DNA from 4 places in the Streptomyces lunaelactis genome. Region 2 is predicted to be linked to each of the others. Evidence: riboswitches for the same ligand, from Rfam matches in the RefSeq annotation. Region 2 holds a riboswitch; each other region holds the start of a gene.

Region 1 (4,204 bases), 6.7 Mb from region 2:
AGGTGCGGCCCAATGTCGCCGAGCCCCGCGTACGGAGCAACGCCTCCCGTGGCACCTTCAAGTCGCGCTGCGGTCGCAACGAGAACAAGCACTTCAACCCCGACAACGTCATCGTCGCCCCCGGTGTGAGCAACGGCGCCCACCACATGCACGACTACGTCGGCAACCTCGAGACCGATGCCTTCTCCACCAATGACGACCTGGCCACCGCCAATACGACGTGCACCAACGGCGACCGCTCCACGCACTATTGGCCGGTGCTGCGACTGCGCAACGGGAAGATCGAGGCCGACGCCAATCTTCCCGGCGGCGGACAGGACGGCAACGTCGGACGCATTCTCCAGCCCGCTTCCGTGCAACTCACCTTCCGCGGCAGTCCCGTCGGCAAAGTCACGGCGATGCCCACATTCCTGCGCATCATCACCGGCGACGCCAAGGCGTTCACCAATGGAACAGCCAATGCCAACGCATCCTGGAGCTGCACCGGCTTCGAGAACCGACAGCTCAAGGACAAATACCCGCTGTGCCCGCGCGGCAGCAACGTGGTGCGTACGTTCAATTTCCAGAGCTGCTGGGACGGCCAGAACACCGACAGCGCGAACCACCGCACGCATGTGACCTTCGCGCGCCCCAACGGCGCGTGCCCGAAGGGATTCCGGGCCATTCCTCAACTGGTCCAGCGGATCACGTACAAGATCGCGCCCGGCTCCGTGTTCGCCGTCGACAGCTTCCCTGAGCAGTTGCACAAGCCGGTGACGGACCATGGCGACTTCATCAACGTGATGTCCGCGTCGCTGATGAGGAAAGCGGTGAGCTGCATCAACAACGGCCGTAGGTGCGGCTGACGTCCGGATCCGGCGCGGCGGATGCCACGCCGCCCGCCCGTTTCCTCTCGTCGACGATGGGGACCCCGCTCTTGTGCACTCAGGCGTTCACCGCGTGGGCGCAGGCCCAGGAGCAGGGTCCCGGCGGCCGAGAGTCTGGGGCGGCCGGTCGATAAACGGACAGAGGCGGCATAAGCCTCCATATTTGCCTACAGCGGCGAATAGTGGTGCGAACCGCGGGGCGTTTCGCGGTCCGCCAGGGCGACTCGCTGCGCGACCTTGGTCGAGAAAGCGTTCCGGCAGTGACGTTTCGCCCGAAAAGTTACTGCGTGGGCAGTTGCTCTGATATTTCGCATGATGCCTGAATTGGTAGTACTCGCGCGAAATATCTTTCTCTCGCGCCCTGCCGCACGGCACACCGTTCCGCATTGCCTCCAGTGAAATGGGTCACGTCTATGGCGATTTGTGGACAGCGCCGATGAGCCCAGTCCCGTTCCACAGAAAGAAAGTTGAGTTTCCCGCTCGGGATGGATCAAGGGATATTCTCGCGGCGGATCCTCCTCGCGGAATGCCCTATTGAATTCAGGGCTTGTTCCCTCCGGTGCATCTCGCTTACGGTCACGGCAATCCGGATGGACCGCCGAATCCTGCCGCCATCCGGAAACCGAACCGACCCACTCACGTACGGCAGGAGCGGGGGACCCAGGTAAGCCGCCGATCCGGAATCCGGAACGGCTTGGGGTGAAGTCGCATTCATACTGCGGCCGGGCATCTCCAGCCCGAACCCGACAGCTCACCTCGCAGGCGACGGAGAGGAATTCGTCATGCCCGCAAAGGGTAAGCACCGTCGCCCCAAGTCCAGCTCACTCACCCGGGGTCTCGCCGTCGTGGGCACGGGTGGCGCCGCACTCGTCCTTCCGGTGATCGGCGCGACCGCTGCCGGCGCGGCGCAGGCGCAGCCCGTTGCTGTCGAGAAGGCCGTGGCACCGGCCATCGCGGCGGCCGCGCCGGCCCCCGCGAAGAAGGCGGGCCCCACGACCTATTCGGTCGTCGCGGGGGACTCCCTTTCCAAGATCGCGGACCAGCTCGCCGTGAGCGGCGGCTGGAAGAAGCTGTACCAGGACAACCGGAAGGCTGTCGGTGACGACCCGCGGCTGATTCATCCCGGACTCGAGCTGACCGTCGGTAAGAAGGCCAAGGCGCCCTCCGCCAAGGCGCCCTCCGCCAAGGCGTCCGCGTCCAAGGCATCCTCCTCCCAGCGGGCCGACCGTTCCGAGCGGACGTCCACCCTGTCCACCAAGAAGGCCGCCGTCGTCTCCAAGCCCGCGGCCTACTCCAATGACCTCGACGGCTGGATCAAGGAGTCGCTGGACGTCATGGCCCGGCACGGCATACCGGGCAGCTACGACGGCATCCACCGAAACGTCATGCGCGAGTCCGCGGGCAACCCGCTGGCCATCAACAACTGGGACTCCAACGCCGCCGCCGGAACGCCGTCCAAGGGGCTCCTGCAGGTCATCCAGCCGACCTTCCTGGCCTACCACGTGCCCGGCACGGCGATGGACAGCTTTGATCCGGTCGCCAACATCACCGCCGCGTGCAACTACGCCGCCGACAAGTACGGCTCGATCGACAACGTCAACGGACCTTACTGACGTTCTGGGTCCCGGCGGCTCGGGCCGCCGGGATCCCCGTGAAGCGCCCCGAGATGTGCAGGTCGGCCCCGATCCCGGCTGCTGCCGCCCGCAGCTCGGGCAGGCGCGGCCTGCTGCGACGTGCTCGCCGACGTCGATCTGCGGCCCGGCCTGGCCCGTACCACCGCACCGACTCTTTAGCCGAAAGGTTCAAACGCAACAGATCGCGCTCGCCGCACGGACCGGGCCGACGTGACGGCGCTCCACGAGCGTGACCTTCAGGTCACGGAGGGGCTGCATGGCGACGGGCCGAAGATCGCCGCCCGAGCCCTTACTCCGGTCGTGTTCCGCATTCGCATCGCATTCGTGATCGGTGCGGCGCATGATGGTGGGCATGGCGAAGCCGACCATCCTGACCGTCGACGACGATCCGGGAGTCTCCCGAGCCATCGCCCGCGACCTCCGGCGCCGGTACGGCGACCGGTATCGCGTGCTCCGCGCGCCCTCGGGTGCAGAGGCCCTGGAGGCATTGCGGGAGGTCAAGCTGCGCGGCGAGCCGCTCGCCGTGATGATCGCCGACTACCGCATGCCGACGATGAACGGCGTGCAGTTTCTGGAAGCGGCCATGGACCTCTTCCCCCTGGCCAGACGGGTGCTTCTGACGGCGTACGCCGACACGGGCGCGGCCATAGACGCGATCAACATCGTCGATCTCGATCATTACCTGCTCAAGCCGTGGAGTCCGCCGGAGGAGAACCTCTACCCGGTGCTGGACGCGCTGCTGGAGCTGTGGGCGGCGGCGCCCGACCTGGCGGTGGGGGAGACACGGATCGTCGGCCACCGCTGGTCGGCGCCGTCCTTCGCCGTACGGGAATTCCTCGCCCGCAATCTCGTGCCCTACCGCTGGGTCGCCGCGGACGAACCCGAAGGGCGGCGGCTCCTGGACGCGGCCGGTCTCAGCGCCGACGACGTGCCGCTGGTGATCACGGCCGACGGCAAGACCCTGCAGGCGCCGAGCGAGGCCGAGCTCGCCGCCGAAGTGGGACTGAGCACCACCCCGGCCGCCGACTTCTACGACGTCGTCGTCATCGGCGCGGGCCCCGCAGGGCTCGGCGCCGCCGTCTACGCGGCGTCCGAGGGGCTGCGAACGGTGCTGGTGGAGCGGAGCGCGACCGGCGGGCAGGCCGGCCAGAGCAGCCGTATCGAGAACTACCTGGGTTTCCCCGACGGAGTGTCCGGGGCGCAGCTGACGGACCGGGCACGTCGGCAGGCCACCCGCTTCGGCGCCGAGATCCTCAGCGCGCGGGAAGTGGTGTCACTGGAAGCGGCAGGGGCGGGCCGGGTGCTGCGGTTCAGCGACGGGACCTCGATCGGGGCGCACACCGTCGTCCTGGCGACGGGGGTGTCGTACCGGCGGCTGGAGGGGGCGGGCCTCGACGAGTTCACCGGAGCCGGAGTCTTCTACGGCTCGGCGTCCTTCGAAGCAGCCAACTGCACGGGGGAGGACGTGTACATCGTCGGCGGCGCCAACTCCGCCGGCCAGGCCGCCGTCTACTTCTCCCGCTATGCCAACCGCGTCCATCTCCTGGTCCGCGGAGCCGACTTGGCCAGGTCGATGTCGCACTACCTGGTCCAGCAGATCGACGGCATCGCCAACATTCACGTCCACCCGCACACCGAGGTGGCGGGCGGCGAGGGCGACAGGCACCTGCAGCGACTGACCCTGCGCGACAACCGCACGGGCGA
Region 2 (4,204 bases):
CTACGAGTCGGAGCCCGGCCCCGGTGGGAAAGGGACAGCGTCGCCATGGCAGACCATCAGGAAGCCTCCCTCACTCTGCCGAGCGATCCCGCCTCGGTCTCCGAGGCCCGCAGATACGCAACGCACGTCATCGCCGAATGGGGCCTGCCGGTCGAGACCGAGGCCGTCGACACCGTGCGGCTGATCGTCTCCGAGCTCGCCACGAACGCAGTCCAGCACACCTTCGGCCAGTCGCCGACCTTCACCGTCGACCTCCGTCTCGACCGGGACGAGCAGCTGCGCATCGGCGTCACCGACAGCCACCCCCGCTGGCCGCAGCGGCTGCCGGCCGCCGTCCGCCAGGACAACGGCCGCGGCATGGTCATCATCCGCAGCCTGACCGCGGAGTGGGGTGGACAGCTCTCCGTCACGCCGACCCCGGAGGGCGGCAAAACCGTCTGGATCGCCCTGCCGTGGTCGGTCCCGGTCCAGGGCTGACGCCCCCGGAGGGTACGCCTCAGGCCCTGTCAGGCACCCCGCCCGGACTTCCCCGGGGCCGCTTAGCCGCCTGCGCGGCCGAACGTGCCGCGCAGCAGAGCCCGCAGGGACTCGGCGGCGGGACTCGACTCCCCGCCCCGGTGCGCCACCGAGATCGTCCGCCTGAAGGCCGCCGGCTCCAACTGCCGTACGCCGAGCGGCGTCGCGGACATCCCCGCGACCATCTCCGGCACCACCGCCACCCCCAGACCCGCGCTGACGAGCGCGCACACCAGCCCGTAGCCCGGTGACTCGCACACCACGGCAGGAGCAGCCCCGGCCCGCGCCAGCGCACCCTCCACGCCCTTGCGCGGCGGATGCGACGGCGCGCTGCTGATCAGTGGCTGTCCGGCCAGCTCGGCCACCGGGAGCCGGCCCGAGCCGCCCGCCAGCGCATGACCGGGCGCCGTCACCAGCACCAACTCCTCCACGAGCAGCGGTTCCAGCACGACGCCCGCGGGCGACGGCGCCGGATCGGCGGGTTCGTACGCATGGGTCAGCGCCAGATCCACCTCGCCGGCCGCCACCGCCAGGACGCCGCCCGGCGGCTCGTACTCCGCGACGGTCAGCTCCACATCCGGATGCGCCCGGCGGAAAGCGCTCAGTACCGGCGGCAGCAGATGGATGCCGACCGTGGTGAAAGTGCCCACGCGCAGCCGCCCGCCGGAGAGCCCCGCGAGCCGCGCCAGCTCGTGCCTCGCCCGGTCCATCTCGTCCAGCACCCGGCGGGCCCGGGATGCCAGCAGCTCGCCCGCAGCCGTCAGCCGTGCCCCACGGTGGTGCCGCACCAGCAGCGCCGCACCCGCCTCGCGCTCCAGTTTGGCCAGCTGCTGGGAGAGCGCGGGCGCGGTGTAGCCCATACGGGCGGCGGCGCGGGTGATCGAACCGGCCTCCGCGACCGCCACCAGCGCGGCCAGTCGTGTCGGGTCGTACATGCCACCCCTTAAGCGTTTCTTTAGGCAGACCCCGAGGATTCCAAGTACACGCTAAGGCCTGCACGGGTCCAGGATGGTCGGCATGGACGCACAACTGATCGCCTTCATCGGGGTCGCCGCGGGCATGGTCGCCATGCCGGGCGCGGATTTCACCGTCGTCGTGCGCAACGCTCTCGCCTCCCGCCGTGCGGGTGTGGCCTGCGCGGTCGGCGTGGCCGGGGGACTTGTGGTGCACACGGCGCTGGCGGTCGCGGGACTCGCGGCCGTACTGGTCGCGGTGCCGGTGCTCTACCGGACGCTGCAGATCGTGGGCGGCGCGTATGTGCTCTACCTCGGCATCAAGGCCGTGCGCGCCGCGCTGCGTCCGGGGCTGGAGGTGGCGGAGCCCGACGGAGCGCCGGCCGGCGGCGTCCGGCGCAGTCTGCGGCAGGGCTTCCTCACCAACGTCCTCAACCCGAAGGCGCCGGTGCTGTTCCTCAGCCTGCTGCCGCAGTTCGTCCCGGAGGGCGCCCCGGTGCTGCCGCGCACGTTGCTGCTCGCGACGATCGTCGTCCTGCTGGCGCTGCTGTGGTTCCCCATGGTGGCGCTGCTGGTGGACCGGCTGGGCGGGTGGCTGCGGCGCCCGCGTACGACGCGCGCGGTGGAGGGGGTCACGGGAGGGGCGCTGACGGCGCTGGGCGCGACGCTGCTGGCGGAGCCGCTGACGCACTGAGGCGGCGTCCGCTGCGCGGGGTCCGGGGCGGAGCCCGGAAACCGTCAGCGGACCCGGCCGTACCACACGCGCTTCGACCAGATCTTCTCCAGCCGCACCACCGACCCCGACTTCGGCGAGTGCCAGATCTTCCCGCTCCCCGCATAGATCCCCACGTGGTACACGGAGCCCCCCGAGTGGAAGAAGACCAGGTCCCCGCGCTGCCGCGACATGCGCGAGACATGCTTGGACTTGTTGTACTGCTGCTGGGCCGTGCGTGGCAGCTTCTTGCCGGCCTTCTTGTACGAGTAGAGCGTCAGGCCCGAGCAGTCGAACCGCGACGGGCCCGCGGCGCCGTAGCGGTATGGCGCCCCCCTCTTCGAGGCCGCCACCTTGAGGGCCTTGCCCGCATGGACCGTAGTCGCCGCGTGTGCCTCGGACGCGGCGCCCGGCGCCAGCATCGAGCCCCCGACGGCCGCGAGGGTCAGGGCCGATACGGCACCCGCCCGGGAGATCAGAGACGGGACATGAATCTGCGCGGTCATGCGCAACCCTTCGTCAGCCGCCTGTGAAGGATGACCTGTCGGGTTCGGACGGACGAAGATGCCCGGCCGCGGATGCGGCTTCACCCCTAGGGACGGCCGGTCTGTCCGGCCACCCCGTCGTGCTCGGGTCCTCCACTCCTGCCGATGCACTTCTGTCGACCAGACATCCGGAGCGGCGGCAGGACTCGGCGTCCACCCGGACCGCCCCGCCGAGGTGGCGGGGGCTTGTCGTCTCTGGGATCTTGACCCACACCGTGCCGGATTTCCGAGCCGAAACGACGGTATGTGAGTCTCGTCACCCTTGATCTGTTCGGGTGGACAGGGCCGTTTTTGTGACCGGTCCGCGACAGCTGCCGACCCCTGCACCAGCAGCGGAACGACTCATTCCGCCAGATCGGTAGTCGTGTTGCGCAAGTTGTCCGGTACTGCGGTTGAGGCGACTACTACACCGAACGGGGTACACACATTCGTACTCCGATGGCGTAGACGAGAGCAGAGGGCACGTCAAGGCATGGAAGCTGGAGGCATCGTCACGCGGCGCGCCCTGCGCTCTCCGTCGAGCACTCTGAGCGCCCCGGCGAGTGTCGCCGCGTGTACCTCGCTCTCGCCGCGCGTATGCATCAGCGTCAGGGCCTCCTTGAGCGCGCCGGCCCGGCCCACCAGGGCCTGGGCCGCGCGGAGTGCGCCATAGGTGTGCGTCGAGCGGGCCGGATTGATCTGCCCCAGCAGATCGACGACTTCGAGATAGCTGTCGATGAACTCGGCCTCGGCGCGGGTCAGCGCGGGCAGCGGCGGCAGCTCGGGTGGCAGCATCGGGCGCTCACCGCGAACCGGGGCTGATGAGCGAGGTCTTGCGGTTCTTGATCACGTGGTCCACCAGGCCGTAGGACTTGGCGTCCTCGGCGTCGAAGATCTTGTCGCGCTCCAGGTCCTCGGTGACCCGCTCCGGTGTCTGGCCGGTGTGGCGCACGAACATGTCGGTGAGTTGGGCGCGCAGCCGCAGCAACTCCTGCGCGTGGATCTCCAGATCGGACGGCCGGCCCCGCAACGGCTCCTCGAAGGCGGGCTGCTGGACGACGATCCGGGCGCCGGGCAGTGCCATCCGCTTTCCGGGGGCGCCGGCGGCGAGGAGAAGGGCGGCGGTCGAGGCTGCCTGGCCCAGGCAGGTCGTCTCGATGTCGCAGGTGACCACCTGCATCGTGTCGTAGATCGCCGACATGGCGCTGGGTGAGCCGCCGGGGGAGTTGATGTACAGGGAGATGTCGCGGTCCGGCGCCGCGTACTCGAGGTGCAGGAACTGCGCGATCACGTCATTGGCCGAGGTGTCGTCGACGGCGGTCCCGAGAAAGATGATCCGCTCCTCCAGCAGCCTGGAGTACGGGTCGAGGGTGCGGGTCCCCGAGCTGGTGCGCTCGGTGAACTGGGGCAGGACGTAGCGGGCGTCAGGGCGGTTCATGACGTACCTCTCCTCATGCACGGGCCTGTTCGGGTCTCTGTAAAAAATGTACAGGACGTAC
Region 3 (4,204 bases), 2.3 Mb from region 2:
TCGATACGCAGCAGCTGGTTGTACTTGGCGACGCGCTCGGAGCGGGCCGGGGCGCCGGTCTTGATCTGGCCGCAGTTGGTGGCGACGGCCAGGTCGGCGATGGTGACGTCCTCGGTCTCACCGGAGCGGTGGGACATCATGCACTTGAAGCCGCTGCGCTGGGCGAGCTCGACGGCGTCGAGGGTCTCGGTCAGCGAACCGATCTGGTTGACCTTGACGAGCAGGGCGTTCGCGGAGCCCTCCTCGATGCCGCGGGCCAGACGCTCGGGGTTGGTGACGAACAGGTCGTCGCCGACGATCTGGACCTTGGCGCCCAGCTTGTCGGTGAGCACCTTCCAGCCGGCCCAGTCGTCCTCGAACAGCGGGTCCTCGATGGAGACCAGCGGGTACGAGGCGACGAGGTCCTCGTAGTACTCGGTCATCTCGGCGGCCGAGCGGGACTTGCCCTCGAACTGGTACGTGCCGTCCTTGTAGAACTCGGACGCGGCGACGTCGAGCGCGAGCGCGATGTCCTGGCCGGGGGCGTAACCGGCCTGCTTGATGGCCTCGAGGATGAGGTCCAGCGCGGCACGGTTCGAGTCGAGGTTCGGCGCGAAGCCGCCCTCGTCGCCGAGGCCGGTGGAGAGCCCCTTCTCCTTCAGGACCTTCTTCAGGGTGTGGTAGACCTCGGCGCCCCAGCGCAGGGCCTCGGAGAAGGACTCGGCGCCGATCGGCGCGATCATGAACTCCTGGATGTCCACGTTGGAGTCGGCGTGCGAGCCGCCGTTCAGGATGTTCATCATCGGAACGGGCAGCAGGTGCGCGTTCGGGCCGCCGAGGTAGCGGAAGAGCGGCAGGTCGGAGGCCTCGGAGGCGGCGTGCGCGACGGCGAGGGAGACGCCGAGGATGGCGTTGGCGCCGAGGGAGGACTTGTCCGGGGTGGCGTCCAGGTCGAACATCGCCTGGTCGATCAGACGCTGCTCGGTGGCGTCGTAACCGACGAGCTCCGGGCCGATCTGCTCGATCACGGCGAGAACGGCCTTCTCGACGCCCTTGCCCTGATAGCGGTTCTGGTCACCGTCACGGAGCTCAAGAGCCTCGAACGCACCGGTGGAGGCGCCGGACGGAACAGCAGCACGGCCCGTGCTGCCGTCGTCGAGGCCAACCTCGACCTCGACCGTGGGGTTGCCTCGGGAGTCCAGGATTTCCCGGGCTACGACGACGTCGATGGACGGCACGAGCATCTCCTTCTGGGATGTGACGCTTGAAGTGCAGGGTCTCTTTGGCCTTGCGCCATGAGCCTATCCGGCGGGCGGGCATCGGCCGGCCGATGCCCGCCCGCTGGGACGAAAAAGGGCCCGAAGACTCGCGACGCCGGACAAACGGCAGGTGAACTACCTGTCGGTAACGCCGAGGAGGGGTGACCGGCAGGCGCGAGCGTGGCCGTGACAGGCAGAACCCCGGCCCGGCGCGTACGGGGGAATGCGCGCCGGACCGGGGTGGCTGTGGGGGACGGGGGTCCGCAGGGTCCGCAGGGTTCGGTGGGCCGCCGGGTCCACCGGAGTCCTGGGGCTCCGGGTCCTCGGGTCCTCGGGTCAGCTCAGGTGGAGCTGCTGGCCCGGGAAGATCACGTCGGCGTCGTCGACGATGTCCTTGTTCAGGTCGAACAGCTTCTGCCAGCCGCCCTTGACCTTCTCGGCCTCGGCGATCTTGCCGAGGGTGTCGCCGGCCTTGACCTTGTACTCGCCGTCGCCCTTCTTGACGTCCTTGGCCTTGGCGGGCTTCGCGGACTTCGCCGGGGCGGCGGGGCGCTCGGAACGGGTGGTGGGAGCCTCGGCGCGCTTCGGGGCGGGCTGCGCCTTCGGCTGCGCGGCGGCGGAGCCGGCGTCGTTCGCGGCGTTGGACAGGCCGACGCCGCAGCTCGGCCAGGCACCCTTGCCCTGGCCGGCCAGGACCTTCTCGGCGACCGCTATCTGCTGGGACTTGGAGGCCTGGTCGGCGCTGGAGGCGTATGCGGTGCCGCCGTACGCGGCCCAGGTGGAGGCCGAGAACTGCAGGCCGCCGTAGTAGCCGTTGCCGGTGTTGATCGACCAGTTGCCGCCGGACTCGCACTGCGCGACCTGGTCCCACTCGGCGGTCGTCGCGGCGGAGGCCGAGGTGGCGCCCATCAGCGGGACGGCGACGGCCGCACCGGTGATACCGGCGAGGGCGGCGATACGGGTGACCTTGGACGGGCGGCGGTGCTTTGCCTTGCTGGAAAACAGCATGGAACTCTCTCCTCACCGACGCCTACGAGGTGAGCTGTCGGGTTCGGGCCAAGTGAGTTGCCCGGCCGCGCGTCCTAGCGCGCGGCTTCACCCCAAGCCGGTCCTTGGCCGTTGCGTACGTCTCTCAACAGCCGGGCCCGGCGCTTACCTTGGGTCCCCCGCTCCTGCCTTCGGCGCTTTCGCGACGACTGCTCCCCCCGACCGACGGCAGGATTCGGCGTGACGGTCAGTGGTGCCCGCGATGGCGAGCGGTTCAGACCGTAGACACAGCGCTCCCCGATGTTCAAAGGCGAACATCGGGGAGAAAACGCCCATCCTGCCCCTTGCGGAACATCCGTTTCCGCAGGTGAGGGGCGGAATGTACGGTTCCGCCGGGCGAGATGCGGCAGTTGGGACAAAGAGACCCTTGTCTCACTTGGACAGACTCGGACATAAGCCCGCGAACCGCCGCCCGCGCCGCGCCCGAACTGCGCCCGGACTGCGGCTACTTCCGGCCGAGATCGAGGCTCTGGCCAGGGAGGACGAGGTCGGGATCGCCGCCGATGGTCTTCTCGTTCGCCTTGTAGAGCGCAGACCAGCCGCCGGGCAGCTTCTGCTCGTCGACGATGGACCACAGGCTGTCACCGGCGCGGACCGTGTAGTCGCCGGGCGCCGCGTCCGCGTTGCCGGCCTGACCGGCTTCGCCTGTCTCGTCCGTACTGCCCGCTCCGTCGCGCGCCGCACCGTCACCTCGCGAGGCGTGGCGGCCGGCTTCGCGCTCGTTGTCCGTATTGCCGGGTTCAGTCGTATTGCCGGGTTCGGCCGTCTCGACGGGGGTGCCGCGGTGCTTGCCGTTGCCGCTGTCGGCATTCGCGTCGGCACCGGCCTCGGTGGAGTCCGGAGTGGCCGTGGCGGGCTTCGAGGCCTTCGCCGTCCTGGACGGCTCGGCGGAGGGCGGCGTCGTGGGCGCGGCCGGCTCGGTGGGGGCGCCCTGCCCCGGTGTCGGCATGGCGCCCGGGTCGACGCCGGTCGCGGCGCCGTCGTTCGTCAGCCCGGCGAGGGCCGCGCAACCGGCCCACGCCCCGGGACCCTGTGCGTCGAGGGCCTTCTGCGCGACGGCTATCTGCTGGGAGCGGCTGGCGAGGTCGGCGCTGGGCGCGTACGCCGTGCCGCCGAAGTCCTGCCAGGTCTCCGGCGAGAACTGCAGGCCGCCGTAGTATCCGTTGCCGAGGTCGGCGCTCCACATGCCGCCGCTCTCGCACTCCGCGACGCGGTCCCAAGTGGCGGCGTCGGCGGCGGAGGCCGACCCCGCGCCGAGCAGTGGAATGGCGATGGCCGATCCCGTCACCCCTGCCGCGACGACGATGGCCGGAGCCTGGCGGGGTCGGCGGTGCCGTCCGTTCCCGGAGCGCATGCGGTTGCCTTTCGCGTGACTACAGACGTGACTGCAGACGTGATTACGGACCTGACTCACGTAACCGACGTGACTGGTGGGACGACGGTGAACGTAGCCGTATTCACACGCAAGTCACAAGTCGATACAGCGGAGATAACGTGAAAGTCACAGTCCTGAAAGCTCGTCAGATCCGTCCGGGTGTGCCGCAGTCGACCTCCCGGGGGGACCCCCAGACCCCCAAGCAACGGGCAGAGTACGCAATCCACGCATGATGAGCCCCCCACGCCACCGCAAATCGGCCGGATCTCCCGCAAGCCGCAGGTCGGGCATCCTGCGGAGCAGGGTCGCGAGGGCCGTCTGGCCCTCCAGCCGGGCGAGCGGCGCCCCGAGGCAGTAGTGGATGCCGTGCCCGTACCCGAGGTGCTGGTTGTCGCGCCGGGTGAGGTCCAGGGTGTCCGGGTCCGCGAACCGCTCGGGGTCGCGGTCCGCCGCCGCGAGTACGACGAGTACGGGATCGCCCGCCGCGATGTCCTGCCCGCCGAGGCTGAGCGGCTCGGTGGCGAACCGCCAGGTCGCGAGCTCC
Region 4 (4,204 bases), 2.8 Mb from region 2:
GGACACCCTCGGCGCGACGGTGATAGCCCCGATCGTCGAGGAGAGCGCGAAGGCCGCCGCGGTGCTGCTCATCTTCCTCTTCCGCAGACGGGACTTCACCGGGATCGTCGACGGTGTGGTCGTGGCGGGCTTCACCGCGACCGGCTTCGCCTTCACCGAGAACATCCTCTACCTGGGCACCGCCTTCGGTGAGGACCAGGAGATAGGCGCATCGGGGCTCGCCTCGGTGACCGCGGCGACCTTCTTCGTACGGGTCGTGATGTCGCCGTTCGCGCATCCGCTGTTCACCGTGCTCACCGGCATCGGCTTCGGGATCGCGGCACTCGCCACACAGCGCCAGAAGATCCGCCGGGTCGCCCTGCCCCTGCTCGGCCTCGCCCTCGCGATGGGCATGCACGCCCTGTGGAACGGCTCGGCGTCGCTCTTGGGCCCCTTCGGCTTCTACGGCGTGTACGGGGCGTTCATGGTCCCCGTCTTCGGACTGCTGACCTGGCTGACGATCTGGACCAGGCAGCGCGAGCTGCGCACGATATCCGCCGAGCTGCCCGCGTACGCCGCGGCCGGCTGGCTGACGGCCGCCGAGCCGCGCGCGCTGTCCTCGATGCGGGCACGCACGATGGCGCGCGACGTCGCCCGGCGGATGCACGGCCCGGCCGCGGCGCACGCCGTGTCGGAGTACGAGACGTTTGCGACGTCCCTGGCCTTTCTGCGCCACCGGGCCCACCGCGGCGCGGCGGGCCCGGACTTCGTGGAGCGCGAGCAGGAGCTGCTGCACCATCTGTGGCAGCGCAAGGAGGTGGCCGCGCCCGCGCTGACGTACGCGGCACGGGCGACGGGCCGGGTGCCGGTGCCGCCGCCGCACCGCGACTACGGCGGCTACAACCCGTACCGCAGCTAGGGTCTTTCGTTTTGGTCAGGCCGGGCGGCAACGCGCGGCGCCCCTCGCACCGTTCGGTGCGAGGGGCGCCGTAAGAAGAACCGAGAAGAGCTCAGACCGTGAGGCCCTTGTCCCGCAGCCAGGTCATCGGGTCGATGCCCGTGCCGCCCGATGTGTGGACCTCGAGGTGCAGGTGCGCGCCCGTGACATTGCCCGTCGCGCCGACGCGGCCGATCGTCTCGCCCGTCGTCACCTTCTGCCCGACGCTGACCGAGATCGACGACTGGTGGGCGTACCAGACCTCCGTACCGTCCTCGAGCTCCAGGACCGTGCGGTAGCCGTACGAACCCGACCAGCCCGCCGCCGTGACGGTGCCCGTGTGCACCGCCTTGAGGGGCGTGCCCGTCGGGGCGGCGAAGTCCAGGCCGGTGTGCTGGCCCGAGGCCCACAGGGAGCCGGACTGGCCGAAGGTGGAGGTGATCGTGTACGAGGAGGTGGGGAGCGCGTAGCTCTTCGCCAGCTGCGCGAGCCGCTCGGCCTCCGCCTTGGCCTCCGCCGCCGCCTCGGCCGCCTGCTTCGCGGCCTCGGCCTTCGCCTCCGCCGCCGTCTGCTGCCTCTTCGCCTCCGCCGCGGCCTGGTCGGCGGCGAGCTTCTCCGCCGCGGCCTTCTCCTCGGCGGCCGCCTCGGACTGCTGCTGCTCGGCCTGCTGGAGGATCCGGGCGCGCAGGGCCTCCCCCGCGCCGGCCTCCTGGTCCACGCCGGTCCCGCCGGAACCGGTGTCCGAGGCCAGGGACATCGCCGTGAGCGGCGAGGCGTTCCCCGGCTCCTCGTCGGAGGAGTCGTCGGACATCAAGGAGCCGACGCCCGGCAGGGACTTGGCGTCGGGCAGGTTGTCCGCGATCGAGTCGGGAAGCGATATGGAGACCGGTGGCTTGTCCTGCGCGGTGGCCATGCCACCCGCGCCGACCGCCGCGATCACACCGACGCCCAGCACAGTGGAGCTGCGGGCGAGTCCGCCGCGCTGCTTCATCACACGGTGCCGACCGCGCACCGGACGGACGGAGTCCTCGGTGGGGTTCCATTCCTCCCATGCCCGCTCCGCCACCTCGTCACCGAAGTAGTCAGAATGCAGAGGGGCTACTGGGGCAGGGTTGTTGGACGCCACGGAGGCGTACTCCTTTCCTTCCTTCTCGCCTACCGGGTTAGCTGACGGGTTCGGAGCAGGAAGGTCTCCTACGGGCGCTTCAACCGCGAAAAAAGCGGCAAAAGGTGCCCGATTCACCCCAATTGGTGGTTCCCCGGTTCCCTTGCGGAATTCGGCGCGTGCGCACGGTGCCGTCTCTTGCGACGACTGGGACGACCGCGCTGCGTTATCGAACGTTAATAGACACCAGGGCCGGATTCCAAGCTGTTCCGACTGATCATTAACAACATCGGCCGGGACTTACCGGGACACATGCAGGCGGAGCCGGACGACTTGATCGCCCCTCAGGTCACTTCACACTTCTGACGGTGCATCAAATGTTATGCGGAGGGGTGTCCTTCGATTACACACGGTGCGCGACCAGATTCTGTCCGGTTGATCAGGCGGATGAGGGAGCGGCCCGCCGACGAGCGCGCGGTGGCCTTCACCGGCCCGCACGGCCGAGCATTCAGCGGCTGACCCGACCGCTCACTCGCTCTCCTCGCCCTTCACCACGGGTACGGTCCTGCGGCGGTCCGGCTGCCCCTCGGCGGGGCGGCTGACCGCCAGCAGCGCCATGTCGTCGGTGGAGCCGCCGCCCGTATGCCTGCGTACGTCGTCGACGATCGCGTCCAGCAGTTCCTCGGGCCCCGGAAAGAGCCGCCCGGCGAGCCGTTCGCCCGGGTCGTAGAAGACGCCGCGGCGGTCGCGCGCCTCGGACACACCGTCCGTGTACAGGAGCAGCGTGGCCCCGGCGGGCAGCGGATACTCCCCCGCCCGGTCCGGCCACTCCCCCAGACCCATCCCCAGGGGCAGCGCGGCCTTGGCCGGCCGCAGGCTGTCCAGGCCCCCGTCGGCGTACAGCACCAGCGGCTCCGGATGCCCGCGGTTCACCAGCCGCACCACACTGCGGGCGCGCGGGATCTCGCCGAGTACGGCGGTGGTGAACCCCTCGACGGATTCCAGACCTGCCCGCCGCTCGCCCTCGCGCGCCAGCGCCCGCTCCAGGCGCCCGGCGACCCCTTCGAGCGAGCTCTCCTGCTCGGCGGCCTCCCGGAACGCCCCGATGACGATGGCCACCGACTCGACCGCCTCCATGCCCTTGCCCCGGACGTCGCCCACGATGAGGCGTACGCCGTACGGAGTGTCCTGTACGGCGAAGAGGTCACCGCCGATGAACGCGTCCGCCTGCGCCGCCTCGTACCGCGCGGCGACCTGCAGCCCGCCGATCCGGTCCGCGGGAGTGGGCAGCACGGCCCGCTGCGCGGTCTCGGCGATGACGCGGGCGGAGGCCAGCCGCTCCCCACCGAGCCGTACGACCCGGTTGATGAGCACCGCGAGCCCGGCGACGGTGACGACGGTGCCCACCTCCGTGCTGGAGGTGACATTGCCCAGGGTGCGGTTGTAAAGCTCAAGACCGACCGCGGCGGCGATTGCCGCGACGCCGGTCAGCACGGTGTTGAGCAGGGAGAAGAACGGTGCGGCGATCAACGGTGCGGCCGCGAGGAGCGGCGAGGCGGTGAACCCGGCCGGCGTCGCGAGATCGAAGACAACACCGCCGATGATCATCATCATGGGCAGGACGCGGACAAGGCGATTGGCGTTGCCGCCGCCGTCCTGCTCTCGGTGCACCACCAGTGATCTCCTGCCTGGTCCACCCACAGCCGCGGACGGTACCGCGCTCTTCCCAGGCTGGCCGCAGCCGCGCCGGGCGGCGACTCACCGTCGGCCAACCGGGCGACGACCTCATGGGGCCTCAGGTCCTGTCCGGCCGATCTCGCCGGGCCGGGTACGACACTGGCCCGGCACTCTGATCGAGTGCCGGGCCAGTGTCTTCAGTAGCGGGGACAGGATTTGAACCTGCGACCTCTGGGTTATGAGCCCAGCGAGCTACCGAGCTGCTCCACCCCGCGCCGTTGAATGCAACCTTACGCCATCCGGAGCAAGATCAACTCCACCCTGCGAAGGGGGCCCGAGGCAGGCAGCTCACTGCCGGGAACGGCCGGGTCCGCCCGCGGGGCCGTCACCCGTCCGTGAGGTGCCGCTCCCCGTACACCTTCATCGCGTCCCGGACGAAGGCAGCGGTCCCCTCACCGTGCCGGTCGTAGTTGACGGTGAAGCGGGGGTCCGCGACGTACATCTCG

Evidence for each region. Region 2 has a riboswitch for cyclic di-AMP ahead of SLUN_RS05600 (C40 family peptidase). Riboswitches for the same ligand answer to the same signal wherever they lie in the genome.
Region 1: it holds a riboswitch for cyclic di-AMP, as region 2 does, so the genes downstream of both, SLUN_RS36585 (LysM peptidoglycan-binding domain-containing protein) here and SLUN_RS05600 (C40 family peptidase) in region 2, are expected to answer to the same signal.
Region 3: it holds a riboswitch for cyclic di-AMP, as region 2 does, so the genes downstream of both, SLUN_RS15990 (LysM peptidoglycan-binding domain-containing protein) here and SLUN_RS05600 (C40 family peptidase) in region 2, are expected to answer to the same signal.
Region 4: it holds a riboswitch for cyclic di-AMP, as region 2 does, so the genes downstream of both, SLUN_RS18740 (M23 family metallopeptidase) here and SLUN_RS05600 (C40 family peptidase) in region 2, are expected to answer to the same signal.

The regions. Positions count from the first base shown of each region.
Region 1 covers NZ_CP026304.1:7,999,103-8,003,306, forward strand. Annotated here, with positions in the region: gene SLUN_RS36580 (DUF1996 domain-containing protein) at 1-845, shown strand, start outside; cyclic di-AMP (ydaO/yuaA leader) riboswitch at 1,486-1,644, shown strand; gene SLUN_RS36585 (LysM peptidoglycan-binding domain-containing protein) at 1,649-2,479, shown strand; gene SLUN_RS36590 (hypothetical protein) at 2,669-2,854, opposite strand; gene SLUN_RS36595 (NAD(P)/FAD-dependent oxidoreductase) at 2,853-4,204, shown strand, end outside.
Region 2 covers NZ_CP026304.1:1,295,564-1,299,767, reverse strand. Annotated here, with positions in the region: gene SLUN_RS05615 (ATP-binding protein) at 46-477, shown strand; gene SLUN_RS05610 (LysR family transcriptional regulator) at 540-1,451, opposite strand; gene SLUN_RS05605 (LysE family translocator) at 1,534-2,163, shown strand; gene SLUN_RS05600 (C40 family peptidase) at 2,208-2,687, opposite strand; cyclic di-AMP (ydaO/yuaA leader) riboswitch at 2,691-2,846, opposite strand; gene SLUN_RS05595 (hypothetical protein) at 3,192-3,500, opposite strand; gene SLUN_RS05590 (ATP-dependent Clp protease proteolytic subunit) at 3,508-4,143, opposite strand.
Region 3 covers NZ_CP026304.1:3,549,999-3,554,202, forward strand. Annotated here, with positions in the region: gene eno (phosphopyruvate hydratase) at 1-1,217, opposite strand, end outside; gene SLUN_RS15990 (LysM peptidoglycan-binding domain-containing protein) at 1,575-2,246, opposite strand; cyclic di-AMP (ydaO/yuaA leader) riboswitch at 2,251-2,432, opposite strand; gene SLUN_RS15995 (LysM peptidoglycan-binding domain-containing protein) at 2,731-3,639, opposite strand; gene SLUN_RS16000 (cytochrome P450 family protein) at 3,787-4,204, opposite strand, start outside.
Region 4 covers NZ_CP026304.1:4,120,299-4,124,502, forward strand. Annotated here, with positions in the region: gene SLUN_RS18735 (PrsW family intramembrane metalloprotease) at 1-898, shown strand, start outside; gene SLUN_RS18740 (M23 family metallopeptidase) at 990-2,042, opposite strand; cyclic di-AMP (ydaO/yuaA leader) riboswitch at 2,054-2,209, opposite strand; gene SLUN_RS18745 (PP2C family protein-serine/threonine phosphatase) at 2,550-3,635, opposite strand; tRNA gene SLUN_RS18750 (tRNA-Met) at 3,900-3,973, opposite strand; gene SLUN_RS18755 (MerR family transcriptional regulator) at 4,084-4,204, opposite strand, start outside.